DNA from 2 places in the Propionibacterium freudenreichii subsp. freudenreichii genome. Region 2 is predicted to be linked to the other one. Evidence: riboswitches for the same ligand, from Rfam matches in the RefSeq annotation. Region 2 holds a riboswitch; the other holds the start of a gene.

Region 1 (7,164 bases), 700 kb from region 2:
CTGGTCACCCTGGGCTGGCCGCTGATCACCATGTTCACCGCCGGCAGCAACGAACTGCTCGATCCCGGACGCTTCGCCCTGTTCCCGGTGACCGCCCGCCAGCTCATCCCCGGCCTGTTCGCGGCGGCCATGCTCGGCGCCGGCGCCCTCGATACGGCACTGCTGGCGCTGGGCACCGTCATTAGCTGGTCGGGCGGGCTCGGCACCGCCGTGGCCGCCGCAGTGGGTGCGGTGCTCGGCGTCGCCACCTGCGTGATCAGCGCCCGTGCCCTCACCGCGCTCATGTCGCGGGTGCTGGCCTCGCGCCGCTTCCGTGACGTCGGGGGCGTGGCCTTCTTCGCCGTGATCATGGCGGTGAGCTTCGGCATGCAATTCGGATCGCGGATCTTCGCCGACTCGGGTGCCCCGCAGGACGTCATCTTCATCGCGGCGCGGATCACCTCGTGGACCCCCTTCGGCTGGGCGTGGGCGCTGCCCTGGGACGTCGCGCAGGGGGCATGGTTGCCCGCGGCGGCGCACCTGGTGCTTGCTGCGGCACTGGTCTGGGCGCTGCTGCGGCTGTGGGAACGCAGCCTGGCCCGGGCCCTGGTCTCACCGCTCGACAGCGCCGCCGTCGGCGGCACCGTGAAGTCCGGACGCTTCGACTTCCTGGCCCCGCGTGGCCCGATCGGTGCCGTGGCGCGCCGCGACCTGCGGTATTGGCGACGCGACCCGCGCCGGCTCATCCAGCTGCTGGCCGTGATCGTGGTGCCGGTGTTCATGTTCGCGCCCGGACTGGCCCAGGGGATGTCGCAGGGTTCCAACTTCGCGGTGGACTTCGCCGCGGTGCTCGGCGGCGTGATCGTGGCCTCCACGCTGGCCTGGAGCATCAGCTATGACGGCTCCGCCCTGTGGATGCAGGTGCTCAGCGGCGTCACCGGACGCGAGGACCGGATCGGACGCTGCTGGAGCGTCACCATCGTCACCGCGCCCTATTTGTTGGTGGTGCTGTTCGGCTCGCTGTTCCTCACCGGTGACTGGCAGTTGCTGCCCGGCCTGATCGGGGCGTTGATCGCCGCCTTCGGATCATCCCTGGGTGTCGGCTCGCTCGTGGGCGCCCTGTGGCAACAGGCGATGCCCGCGCCCGGCGGCAATGTCTTCTCGCGCGGCTCGGGAACCACCGCCGAGAACTTCCTCGGCTCGATGGTTGCCATGATCGCGCCGATCGTGCTCACTGCACCCAGCCTGGCGTTGGCGATCGTCTCGTGGTGGAAGCCGTGGGCCGGGTGGGCCGCCATCGTGGTGGGCCTGGTCATCGGCTCGCTGGCCTGCTGGGCCGGCGTGCGGCTGGGCGGACGCCATCTGGACAAGCACTGGCCCGAGGTGCTCAACAAGGTGAAGGAGACCCACGCCTGAGCCGATGCGGGACGCTAGTCGAACCGGGCCTGGCGCGAGGTGCGCCGCAGGATGCGCATCAGGGGTCTGCCCAACAGGGCGATGAGTACGGCATTGGTCAGGGCACGGCCCATGTTCCAGCCGGCCGAGGTGACCGTGTCGAGCACGAAGAAGGTGTGCAGGTTGCGCCAGGGACTTGCCTCGGGATCGAAGCCGGGTGCGCCCATGCCCAGGCCGGTGGTGAAGGGCCAGAACGCGAAGTCCAGCAGATATCCGTAGCCGAAACCGGCGACGAAGCCGTAGAGGCACAGCACCACGATCTCACCGACCGACCCGGGACGCGGCCGGCGGCGGGGCAACAGGCCGGGCAGCAGCCCCACGAAACCGGCCCCGAGCATCTGATAGGGCAACCAGGTGCCCACCCCGCCGGTCAGGAGCGCCGAGGAGAACATCGTGAGGATGCCCAGCATGAATCCGAAGCTCGGGCCGAAGACGCGCCCGGCCAGGATCAGGAGCACGAAGACGGTTTCGATGCCGGCGGTGCCCGCGCTCACCGGCCGCACCGCAGTGCCCACGGCGGCCAGCACGCCCAGCATCGCCAGGGCCTTCACGTCCAGGTCCTCATTGGACAGCTCGGCAATCAGCAGGGCCAGCACCACGGCCATGATGGCGCCCATCACGAAGGGGGTGGCGGTGCGTCCGGAGGAGTCGGAGCCCAACACGGCTCCGGGACGCACGAACAGCGGCCAGCAGAAGGCCACCAACCCCAGCACGGCGGTGACGGCGAGCATCACCGAGGTGCGGGCGGACAGCCGCTTGCGTGGCTCCAGGGGCATCAGATAGCCACCGGCCGTCGCCGGCTCGCGGTGGCGCGTCAGCAGGTTCATGGCCGTATCGCCCCGTCTGCCTGCTGACGGCGTCCACGACGCACATCGGCCACCGTCAGGATCGGCTGCGGCCAGAACACCTTGGCCAGCTGCGGGGAGAAGGTCGGGGAGGCGGTGCATGCCTCGCGGGTGGTGTCGTCGGCGATGATGTCGCCCTCGGCCATCACGATCGTGCGGTCGGTGCTGGCGGCGGCGAACTCGACATCGTGGGTGGCCACCACGATGCACACACCGCGGGAGGCCAGGGTGCGCACCATCGTGGCCAGGTGGGCCTTCGTCGTGTAGTCCAGGCCGCGCGTGGGTTCGTCCAGCAGCACCACCCGCGGCCGCGAGGACAGTTGGATCGCCAACACCAGCGCCAGGCGCTGTCCCTCGGACAGGTCGTGCGGGTCGCGGCCCATGTCCAGTGCCACGCCCAGCTCGGACAGCAGGCCGGCAGTGGTGCCCTCGTCGCGGCCGCTCTCCTTGTCGGCCTGGCGGCATTCATCGCCCACGCTGGGCAGGTAGAGCAGGTCCGCCGCCGTCTGCGGCACCAGGGTGACCAGTTCACGGGCCTTCTCGACGCTGACAGTGCGGGGATCGGCTCCGGCCACCTCCAGGGTGCCGGAACTCGCGACGGCCCCCTGCATCGCCCACATCAGCGAGCTCTTGCCAGCACCATTGCGTCCCATCAGGGCGGTGATCTCACCGGCGCGGAAAGCCGTGGTCACCGCATTGACCGCCCGCGTCTCGCCGTAGTCGACGACCAGCTTGGTGGCGGTCAGCACCACGGGCCCGTCAGGCGCGGGTGCCTGCGGTGGGTCGGTGAGCACGATGTGCTCGGCCTTGACGCGTCGGCGCGCATCGCGCACGGTGAGCGGCACGGTGCTCCAACCCAGCGCCTGTGCCAGGCCCACCAGGGGCGGACGTACATCGGCGCGGGCCAGGACGTCTCCGGCGGGGCCCACCTGCACCGACCCGTCACCGGGCAGCCATGCCACCGAGTCGGCGAAGGCCATGACGCGTTCCAGACGGTGCTCGGCCACCACGACGGTCAGCCCCACCTCGTGCACCAGGGTGGTGATGGACGACAACACATCCTGGGCGGCCGTGGGATCCAGCGCACTGGTCGGTTCGTCGAGGACCACCACGCGCGGCTGGGCCGCCAACACCGCGGCGATCGCCACGCGCTGCTGTTGGCCGCCGGACAGGTCGGCCAGGGGCCGATGACGCAGGTCCGCGATGCCCATCAGGTCGAGTGTGTCCTCCACCCGACGTCGCATGGCCGGCTGGGCCACCCCCAACTGTTCCATCCCGTAGGCGATCTCGTCCTCAACCTTGTCGGTGACGAAACCGGCCAGTGGGTTTTGGCCGACGCTTCCCACCACGCGCGCCAGGTCGCGGGGGCGGTGTTGGCTGGTGACCATCGTGTCGACCTGCACCGTGCCGGTCAGGCGGCCGCCGTCGAACCAGGGAACCAGGCCGTTGATCGAGCGCAGCAACGTTGACTTGCCGGTGCCGGTGCGTCCCACCAGCAGGCACAGGTCGCCCTCGGGGATCTGGAAGCTGACATCGTGCAGCACCGGATCGCTGGCGCCGGTGTAGGTGAAACTGACATCGCGGAATTCGATCATGCCTCGCCTGCCGGGGGAGTGGTGGTGGCCGCAATCGGGGCCAGGATCAGCCCGATGATCACGATCATCAGAGGGTCAAGGGCCGGCCAGGTGGCGGGCTGGGCCGGCGGGGTGAGCACCTTCGGCGCGATGATGCCGAGCTGCACCGTGATGCCGATCACGGCCAGGCCACACAGGGCCGTGATGGATTCACGGGCCCGCCAGGGGTCGGGGCGGTAGTGGGTGACCGCGAGTTGCCGGCCCGACGAGCGCAACGCGATCACGGCGGCCACCACTCCGGCGCCGAGCGTCGAAATGCCCAGCGCCGCGCCGTTGGCCAGCGACAGTAGCGAGAAGGCACCGAAACACAGCAACGCCAGGGAGGCGAGCATCGCGAATCCGGCGCCCCGTCCCACGCGGGCCTTGTCGCGGGTGGAGCCGTAGCCGCGCGATTCCATGGACGCGGCCAGGCTCATCGAGCGTTCGATGGAGTCCTGCAGCACGGGGATGATGAGCGCGCCCAGGCCACGTAGCCCCCGCACGGTGCCACCGCGTAGCCGACGTGCCCGGCGGATGCGCAGCAGCGACTCGACCAGTTGGGGTGCCACCGACATGGCGATCACCAGCGCCGTGGACACCTCATAGAGCGCGGAGGGCACCGAACGCAGGGCCCTCTTGGGATTCGCCAGTGCATTCGCCGCACCCAGGCAGATGATCATGGCGCCGAGCCGTCCCGCATCGGCGGCGGTGTACACCAGGCCCTCCAGCGTCACCGGGCCGCCCAGCCTGATGCCGGCCATCCAGCCGGGCAATTGCAGCTGGGGCAGCGTGAAGAGCACCCTGCCGTACCGGATGCCACCGATGGTGATCTGGAAGAGCATTCGGATGGTGACGATCACCAGCGCCAGGGTGATGTAGAGGCCCATGGCGCGGGCCCACGGCGCGTCGCTGCGGCGCACCATCACCACCGTGATCACGGCGGCGCAGACCAGCACGATGAGCGCCAGGTTGTGGGTGAGGCTCACTGCCGCGGCGGCACCGATCGCCCAGCACCACCATGCCCAGGGGTGGGTGCTGCGACGCGCCATGCGGTGGACGCTGGCCGGGGCGGCGACCACCGGTGCCGCAAGCCGCGGCAGGAGCCTGCTCACGCGAGGGGCCGATCAGGAACCGGAGACGGAGCTCGTGGCGGAGCTGGCCTCGGCGCTCTGGCTTGCACTCGCCGCAGCGGACACGCCGTCGAGCTTGGGCGTGCAGGTGGTGCCGTAGCACCAGCCCTCGATCGAGCCGGCCTTGGGCGATGAGTCGTCGGCGCCCTTGTCGGAATAGGTCCAGCTGCCGTTGGGCGTGGCCGTGTAGTACTGCCAGTAGGCGCCGGTGAAGGTGGCCGGGCACGGGTTGGGGTAGTCGCCCAGGGTGCAGATCATCTTGCCGTCGGAGCTGCGTCCGATCGCCACATTGGCGGCCTCCAGGGCGGCGGTGCCGGTGCTTGGCGTACCGACGCACTGGTTGGCAAGCGTCTTGTCCTGGTCGGTCTGCACGACGAGCCACACCTTGCCCTGGCTGGTGCAGTCCTTCATCGACAGCGCCGTGGCGGTGTTCGACGGTGAGCTCGACGAGCCTGACGTCGACGAGGAACAGCCCGCCAGGGCGGTGATGGCGCACAGTCCGAGGGCTGCGACGGCAAGGGTGGGTGAGGACTTCATGGTGCTTCCTTTCATGGGCGGCGGACCGGAGCCCGCCGGCTTTCCTGGGCGGCGGTACGGAACCCGCCGGCTTTCACGGGGCTCCGGAGAGGAGCGCGCCCGGGGGAAGCGGCTACTCCTCGGCCGTTGCCTCGACGGTACGGAGTACGGACCCCATGAGGTGCTCCGGCTTGCCGCGCAGGCGGCTCACGGTTGCGGGACAGCTCCGGTTTCACACCGGCTTTCCCTCATCGGGTCACGCAGCACAATCTAGCCCAGCAGGGACGCCGCGAGGCGAGGGTTTGTGCTTGCTCAGTGCCGGCGCGTGACGTCGAACACCCGATAGCCCTTCGCTGAGCCGAGGCGATCGACCTGCCAGCCCTGGCCGGTCAGCCATTTCGCCAGCGAGTCCGAGCCGAGGTTGTGGGCCACCACCAGGTGGGCGACACCATCCTCGGTGAGGCGGTTCAGCCAGGTGTCCAACAGCTCGTGCAGCGCGGCCTTGCCGATGCGGATCGGCGGGTTCGACCAGATTTCGTCGTAGCGCACGTCGGCGGGCACCTGATCGGGGGCCGACGCGCTCACCCGACTCGCCACCCCCAGGGCCTTCGCGTTCATGGCGGTGAGTTCCACCGCACGCTCGTTCACGTCGATGGCGTCCACCCGGGCCCGGGGGCACTCGGTGGCAAGGGCGACGGCGATCGGTCCGAAGCCGCAGCCGAGATCGAGGAAGCGCGCCGGACGGTCCGCCGGCGGATCCAGGGTGCGCAGCAGCACCGAGGTGCCCAGGTCCAGGCGGTACTGGCTGAAGACGCCATTGGAGCTGCGGAACTCGTAGTCATGTCCCCAGATGGTGGCGTGCAGCTGGTGGTACTTGGCCGGGCCCTCGGGGTTGACGAAGTACTGGGTCATCTGTGGCTCCTCATCGTGGCGGATGTCCATGATCGGCTCATCCCTCGAATCCGCAGCCGCAGTCGTCGCTGTCGACGGGGCCGGTGGTTTCCGGGCCAGCAGGCAGGGAGCGTCGCGCATGCGCCGCCCGTGCCCGCTGGGCCAGTTCGTGGTCGGGGGCGTAGGCGACCTGCTCGAGGCACAGGCCGCGGGCCGGCATGACGGTGACCGACCCGGCGCGCGTTGGGCCGGCGGCCACCTCGTCGAGCCAGTCCATGGATTGGGTGCCGGAGCCGACCGCCACCAGCGCGCCGGTCAGCGAACGCACCATGGAGTGGCAGAAGGCGTCGGCCCGCACGGTGAGCTCGATTGTGCCGCACCCGTCCGCCACCCGGTGCGCCTCGCACTGCAACAGCGTGCGGATGGTGGTGGCGCCCTCGCGGCGACGGCAGAACGGCGCGAAATCACGCAGGCCCAGCAGCCGCGACCCGGCGGCGGTCATCAGTTCCGGGTCGAGGTCCAGCGACTTGGTGGTGACCATGCCGCGCAGCAGGGGATCGGGATGCGAGGAGAGGTCCCACAGCCGGTAGACATAGCGCCGCCAGATCGCCGCGAACCGGGCGTCGAAACCGGGCGGCGCCACGGTGAGGCGACGCACCACGATGTCGGGGGGCAGGGCCCGCAGGAGTCGGCGCTTCAGTTCCGCGGCGTCCATCGTGGCGGGCAGGTCGGCGT
Region 2 (7,164 bases):
GCCACCAGCAGCACGGCAGCGACCGGCAACAGCAGGAAGCCCGGGCCGGTCTTGAGCATGAACGGCATCATGATGCACAGCACGGCGGCGGCCAGCAACACCATCGCCACCGGGTCGAGGTCGAGCTTGGTGTGCACCGCCTCGCCGGCCTCCTTGGCGTGGCGACGCCGGCGCTCCCCGTCGAAGGGGAACCACATGAGGGCCAGTGCGATGCCCAGGAAACCGAGCGGGGCGTTCCACAGGAAGCTGGCGCGCCAGCCGTTCTGGGCGCCCAGCGCACGGATGATCAGGCCGGTGAACAGCGGGCCGGCGGCCACCGATGCGGCGATCACCAGGCCGAAGACGCTGTAGGCGCGCGCCCGGCCCTCACCGCGGAAGTACTGCTGGATCATGCCGATGGTCTGGGGATTGAGCACGCCGGCACCGAAGCCCTGCGCCACGCGGGCGATGTTGAGCAGCCCCGGGGTGCTCGCGAAGCCACAGACCAGCGAGCCGATCGAGAAGATCGACACGCCGGTGATCCACACGGTGCCGCGTCCGATCGCGTCGCCGAGGCGCCCCGAGGGCACCAGCAGCATGCCGAACACCAGGGCGTAGCCCGACAGCATCCATTGCACGGACGTGTCGGAGGCGCCGATGGAGGTTTCGATGGTGGGCAGTGCCACGTTGATCGAGCTGATCGACATCAGTGACATCGCCAGCGGGATCATCAGTACGATCAGTACCTTGAGTCGGTTGAACACCCGATCGGTGCCCGGCACGTGAATAAGGTGCCGCTCGTTCCTGAAATCCACTGAGTTCCTCAACTTCTCTGCTTGTCATTCCCGCAGCACGCATAGTCAAGGCGAAGCGCCACCGATGCTCGGGGGTGGCAGCTTCGCCTTGTGCATGCTTGTTTCGTCCACGCATGTGGTGGTCCACGCCGGCTTCCGTGCACGGGGCGCCAAGGGCTATCGCCGCGAGATGGCCATCCGACGTGATACCGGAATATATCTCGTGTCGAGCGCCGTACCTGAGAATTCATTGCGTGGTGGCTGGCATATCCAACCGATTCCGTGGCGGTCAGTGGCCAACCCATTCAGGAAGGCGCAAGCCGCCGGGGCATCGGTGACGGATGAAGCCAACTCACCTAGTGTAGTCGCCCCTGTCTGTGGGCAAGCGGTGCTCGTGGATTGCCGTGCAATCCGCTCGTTGCCTCAGCTGGCATCCGGGTGGGGCTGCGCGGCCCACCAGCGCTTCAGCTCGGCGACTGCGGCGTCATGGTCGAGGGGGCCCTGGTCCATGCGCACCGACAGCATGTGCTGGTAGGCCCGGCCCACCTGCGGACCCGGCGCGATGCCCAGGATCGTCATGATCTCGTCGCCGTTCAGGTCGGGACGGATCGACTTCAACTCCTCGGTGGCGGCCAGCTCGTCGATGCGGGCCTCGAGCTCGTCGTAGGCGCGGCGCAGGGTGTCGGCCTTGCGGGCATTGCGGGTGGTGCAGTCGCTGCGGGTGAGGATGTGCAGGTGCTCCAGCTGGTCGCCGGCGTCGCGCACATAGCGGCGCACCGCCGAATCGGTCCAGCTCGCCTCGCCATAGCCATGAAAGCGCAGGTGCTGTTCGATGAGCTGGCCCACCGCGTCCACCACGGCCTTGGGATAGTGCAGTGCACGCAGCCGCTTGCGCGCCAGCTTGGCGCCCACGATGTCGTGGTGGTGGAAGGTGACCTTGTCGCCGTCCAGCCCCCGGGTGGCCGGCTTGCCGATGTCGTGCAGCAGCGCCGCCAGGCGGATCACCAGGTCGGGCTGGTGGTGGGGGTTGGGCTTGCCGTCCTTGTAGTCGCGGGCCTTCTCCAGCGCGATCGCCTGATCGAGCACCGTCAGTGAGTGCTCGTAGACGTCCTTGTGGCGGAAGTGCTCGTCGCGTTCCAGGCGCATTGCGGGCAGTTCGGGCAGCACGATGTCGGCCAGTCCGCTGGCCACCAACAGGTTGAGGCCCGGGCGCGGCGCGTCGGCCAGCAGCAGCTTCGACAATTCGTCGCGCACTCGCTCGGGCGAGACGATCTCGATGCGCTCGTGCATGGCCTTCATCGCATTGAAGGTGACCGGGTCAACCTTGAACCCCAGCTGGGCGGCGAACCGGCAGGCCCGCATCATGCGCAGCGGATCGTCGCTGAAGCTGATCTCGGGGGCCGTCGGGGTGCGCAGCACCTTCGCGGCGAGGTCCCGGATGCCGCCGTGGGGGTCGACGAACGCCTTGGAATGCACGTCGATGGCCATCGCATTCACCGTGAAATCGCGGCGCACCAGGTCGTCCTGCACATTGTCGCCGTAGGCCACGATCGGCTTGCGCGAATCGGGCTCGTAGGCGTCGGCGCGGAAGGTGGTGATCTCGATCTGCAGCTCGTGGCCGTTCGACTTCTTGGACGCCCCGATGGTGCCGAACTCCTTGCCGACGGTCCATACCGCGGAGCTGAACCGGTGCAGCAACCGCTCGGTGGTGTCGGGATCGGCCGAGGTGGTGAAGTCGAGGTCGTGGCCCAGGCGGCCCAACAGGGCGTCGCGCACCGAACCGCCCACCAGGTAGAGCTCCTCGCCGGCTTTGTGGAACAGCGCGCCCAGCTCGTCGATCACCGGTGTGATGCGCAACAGCTCATCCACCGCGTGACGCTGGGCAACAGACAGGGCCTGCGAAGAATCGGACACGAGTCACGAGTTTAGTGGCGGTGCCGGCCCGGTGGTGGGGGCGAGGTCGGTCGCTCAGTCGCGCTTGCGGCCGCGACGCCCGAACAGGCGCCGTGTCTGGTCGGCCGGCGGCTCGGACGGGTCGGATCGGTCGCCGGACTGCGGGGCCGGATCGCCGGTGCCCTGCTCCGGGTCGGTGCCGGGCTGGTGCCCGGTGTCGATCGCCCGCAGGCTGCGGGTCTTGCTGGCCTCGTCGTCGCCCTTCGCATCGGAGGAGCCGGCCGCAGTGGACTTGGTGGCGCCGGAGTCGGCGGCACCGGTGCGGGGGTCACTGGGGTCGGCGCCGGGCCTGTCGCCCGTGGGCTTCGCACCGTCGGTGCCCGAGCCCGATGCCGCAGTATCTGATGCGGCAGTGCCTGATGCCGTCGTGCCCGATGCCGCGGTGCTGCGGTGCGTCCGGCCGGTGCCGTCGGCCTGATCGGGCCGACGCAGCACATCATCGGCGCTCATCAGCACCGTCTGGTCGGCGGTCATGTCGTGCACCTCGCTGGCCCCGGGAGTGGCCTGCGCCACCCAGCGCACCGAGCGGTCGGCGCCGTGGTCGAGCCAGGCGCGGGCCTTGCGCAGCTGGCCGGTGTCGGCGGCCTTCACCTTCGGGGCGGGCAGGGTGTCGTCAGCCGGCACCACCTGATCGGATGCCGGACCCGCTGCGGCCTGGGCTGCGTCGGTCGGCCGGCTGTCGGCGGCGGCCTGTCCCGGCTCGGCGGGACGCCGGATCACCTCGCCGGTGGGGGGCGTGCCCTGCTCGGCCGACGGCTCCTGCGTGGCCTCCCCGGCTGGTTCGGTGCCCGTCCGTCCCGTGGCCGACTGGTCGGTGGCGTGCCGTTCGGCCATGCGCTGCTGCGCCAACTGGCCCAGGCGGCGCCTGCGGGAATGGGGCATGGCCATGGTCTCGTCGGCGGTGTGCGGCGGCACCGTGGCCACCCGCGTCACCGGCATCCGCACGCCGGCCTGGCTCAGCGTCGACAACGCGCGGCTGCGGATCTCGCGCTCGACGTCCCACTGCGAATTGGCCGGGCACTTGATCGAGATCTGGTAGCTGGCGGTGGTGGCGTCCAGGGCGGACAGGCCCAGCATGCTGGGCTCCTCCAGCATCTTGTTGTGCCAATCGGGCTCGGAGTCCATCTTCTTCAACATGCGCGCCAGCAGCCGGATCACCAGCTTGGGGCTCTCGTCGACGCTCACCGGAATGGTCACCAGGCTCGACGTGAAGCCCTGGCTCACATTGCCCACCGTGCTGATCTCGCCGTTGCGCACGTACCAGACCTCGCCATTGAAGTCCTGCAACTCGGTGACGCGGAAGCCCACCGATCGCACGGTGCCCTTGAGCTTGTTCACCTCGATGATGTCGCCGACGCCGTACTGGTCCTCGGCAAGCATGAATACGCCACTGAACAGGTCCTTGAACAGGCTTTGCGCGCCGAAGCCGACCGCGACGCCGACGATGCCGGCGCTTGCCAGGGCGGGTCCGATGTTGATGTTCAGTGAGTTCAGCACCATGAGCACCACGACGATGATCAACACCACGTCGGTCATCGACTTCAGCACCGAACCCAGCGTCTTGGCCCGCTGCATGGAGCGGTTGGTGTTCACCCCGCCGGTGGTGGCGACCACGCTCGAGGAACGTCCCATCGCCAGCAGGCCGTGCTCGCCCTGACGTTGGGTGGCGCGCGCCACCGCGCGATCGATCACCTTGCGCAGCGCGAAGCGGCAGACCAGCGCCAGCACGAGGGTGACGACGATCTCGATGACGGTCTCAGGGAACTTGACGCTGACCTCCAGCGGAATCATGGACATCCTTCCGGGCCCACCGGCGGCCGTGGACCTGATACCAGTGTGCCCCAGTCGGGAACCCGTGCGGAGCGTCAAGACTGTGTGTTGGCTGAGGATCACCGGTGCGGTGGTGCCCAGGTCGTGGGTCGGTCGGCGAAAAGGGGTCCCGGGTGGCAGGCAGAGGGGTCCGGGATCGCACCCGACCGCGGCCGGAGCCCTAGACTGTCTGCCCGTTGGGTCGCATCACAGATGTGTGGGAATCCGGTGGGAAACCGGGACTGTCGCGCAGCGGTGAGGCCGACGCAGCAGGCATCAGGTCACTGGGGCGGATCCCCGGGAAGGCGCCTGCCGCGGATGACGCCGAGTCCGAAGACCAAGCCCAACGCTCTTGTCACGGTCGGCCCCGCGAAGGGCCCCTCAGGAAGGTTTCGCAATGTCCGCGTACTCACGTCCCAATTCCCCGCGCCCGAATTCCGTGCGTTCAAGCTCTGGGCGCTCAAGCTCTGCGCGCCCCAACGTCGCCCGCCGCCTGCCGGTCCGCTCCCGCCTGGTGGCCCTGGGCCTCGGCCTGGCCATGCCGCCACCGGATGCGCCGGCGCGCCCGGCTCGGGAAGCTCGTCGGCAAGCGCCACCGGTGGTGCCTTCCCGGTGTCGGTGAACAACTGCGGGCGCACCGTCACCGTGAAGCAGCAGCCGACGCGCGCGGTGGCACTCAACCAGGGCGCCATCGAGGAGGCGCTCGCGCTGGGCGTGCAGAAGCAGATGGCAGGCACCGCCTACCTCGACGACAAGGTGGCCGACAAGTACAAGGACGCCTACGCGTCGATCCCGGTGCTGGCCGACAAGTACCCCACCAAGGAGGTCTTCGCCCAGGCCAAGCCCGACTTCGCCCTGGCGTCGTATGCCAGCGCCTTCAGCGACAAGGCGGTGGGCACCCGCGACGAACTCGAGCAGCAGGGCATCCCCACCTACCTAGACCCCTTCGCCTGTGACAACAAGGCCGACCGCGCCCAGGTGAGCTTCGACAATGTGTGGTCGTCGCTGGGCGACATCGCCAAGCTGTTCGGCCAGCCCGGCAATGCCACCACGGTGATCGACGCGCAGAAGACCGAGCTGGACGCCGTCAAGCAGGCGAAGGCCGGCGACGGCCAGAAGGTGTTCTGGTGGGATTCGCAGACCGACACCCCGTTCACCGGCGGCAATGCCGGCGGTCCGGCGCTGGTGATGCAGGCGGTCGGTGCCACCAACGCGTTCGCCGACGTGGACGGGGCCTGGGCCAATGTGCCCTGGGAGAAGGTCGTGGCCGCCGATCCCGATGTGATCGTGCTGGCCGACGCGTCATGGTCCACCGCCCAGTCGAAGATCGACTACATCTCCAACGATCCGGCGCTGAAGAACCTCAAGGCCGTGCAGAACAAGCGCTTCATCACCGTGCCGTTCTCGCAGACCACGCCGGGCGCCACGCTGGTGGACGGCGCCAAGTCCGTCTCGGACCAGCTCGCCGCACTGCCCAGGTGATGCGTCCATGACGCGGACCGCGGCGGACGCCCGGGCTGATGCCGGCGGTAGCGCCGATGCGGGCAGCCGGACCCACGCAGGGCACGCTCGTACCGCGCACTGGCTGTGGCTGGGCGTCCTGGTGGTCGCGCTGGCGGTGAGTGTCGTGATGGCGCTGGGCATCGGATCGGTGCCGCTGTCACCCGGTGAGGTGGTGGGCGTGATCGCGCGACGCCTGCGGCTGATCACCGGCGCCGATGTCACGCCGCTGGCCGACCAGATCGTCTGGCAGCTGCGCCTGCCGCGCGTGCTGGCGTCCATCGCCGCCGGAGCCGTGCTGGCCGTGTGCGGTGCGATCCTGCAGACGCTCACCGGAAATGCGCTGGCCGACCCCTATCTGCTGGGCATCTCGAGCGGCGCCAGCGTCGGGGCGGTCTTCGTGCTGGAGATCGGCCTGTCGGTGGGCCTGTCGCAGTCGGTGCTCATGATGGGCGCCGCCTTCGTGGGTGCCGTGCTGGCGATGCTGCTGGTGCTCGTGCTGGCCACCGGACGCGGCGGTGAGCTGCCGCCGGCCCGCACGGTGCTGGCCGGCGTGGCGGTGGCGCAGGTGTGCGCCGCCATCACCTCCCTGTTGATCATGGTGTTCGGGGGCACCACCGCGGCCCGCACGGCGATGGAGTGGAGGCTCGGCTCGTTCGCCGGGGCGCGGTGGTTGGCTGCGGGCGTGCTGGCGGGCGTCGCGCTGGTCACGCTGGTGGGGGCGATGGGTTATTCGCGCACCCTGGACGCCTTCAGCTTCGGCGACACCTCGGCGGCCTCATTGGGCATCAACGTCACCCGGGTGCGCTGGGGGTTGATGATCTTCACCGCCCTGACCACCGCCATGACGGTGGCCTTCGTGGGCCCGATCGGCTTCGTGGGGCTCACCGTGCCCCACATCATGCGCCTGCTGGTGGGCCCCAGGCACGCCGGGCTGTTGCCGCTCACCGCGCTGGGTGGGGCCCTGCTGCTCTTGTGGTCCGACACCGCGGCACGGTCGATCACCGGCAACACCGAGATCCCGGTGGGCGTGATCACCGCGCTGCTGGGCACTCCCGTGTTGGCCGTGCTGTTGCGCAGGCAGGCGTCGCAATGACGCGCCTGGCATGCCGTGGCCTGGGCTGGCAGG

The links. A riboswitch is a leader RNA that binds a small molecule or an ion and turns the genes downstream of it on or off. The one in region 2 is predicted to bind cobalamin.
Region 1: it holds a riboswitch for cobalamin, as region 2 does, so the genes downstream of both, RM25_RS02840 (hypothetical protein) here and RM25_RS11530 (ABC transporter substrate-binding protein) in region 2, are expected to answer to the same signal.

What each region holds. Positions count from the first base shown of each region.
Region 1 is NZ_CP010341.1:675,297-682,460, forward strand. It holds gene RM25_RS02820 (hypothetical protein) at 1-1,395, shown strand, start outside; gene RM25_RS02825 (ECF transporter S component) at 1,410-2,210, opposite strand; gene RM25_RS02830 (ABC transporter ATP-binding protein) at 2,258-3,874, opposite strand; gene RM25_RS02835 (energy-coupling factor transporter transmembrane component T) at 3,871-5,004, opposite strand; gene RM25_RS02840 (hypothetical protein) at 5,017-5,559, opposite strand; adenosylcobalamin (AdoCbl) riboswitch at 5,670-5,809, opposite strand; gene RM25_RS02845 (class I SAM-dependent methyltransferase) at 5,851-6,480, opposite strand; gene truA (tRNA pseudouridine(38-40) synthase TruA) at 6,488-7,164, opposite strand, start outside.
Region 2 is NZ_CP010341.1:2,623,667-2,630,830, reverse strand. It holds gene RM25_RS11545 (MFS transporter) at 1-761, opposite strand, end outside; gene RM25_RS11540 (CCA tRNA nucleotidyltransferase) at 1,197-2,687, opposite strand; gene RM25_RS12135 (mechanosensitive ion channel domain-containing protein) at 2,742-4,517, opposite strand; cobalamin riboswitch at 4,718-4,896, shown strand; gene RM25_RS11530 (ABC transporter substrate-binding protein) at 5,148-6,017, shown strand; gene RM25_RS11525 (FecCD family ABC transporter permease) at 6,025-7,131, shown strand; gene RM25_RS11520 (ABC transporter ATP-binding protein) at 7,128-7,164, shown strand, end outside.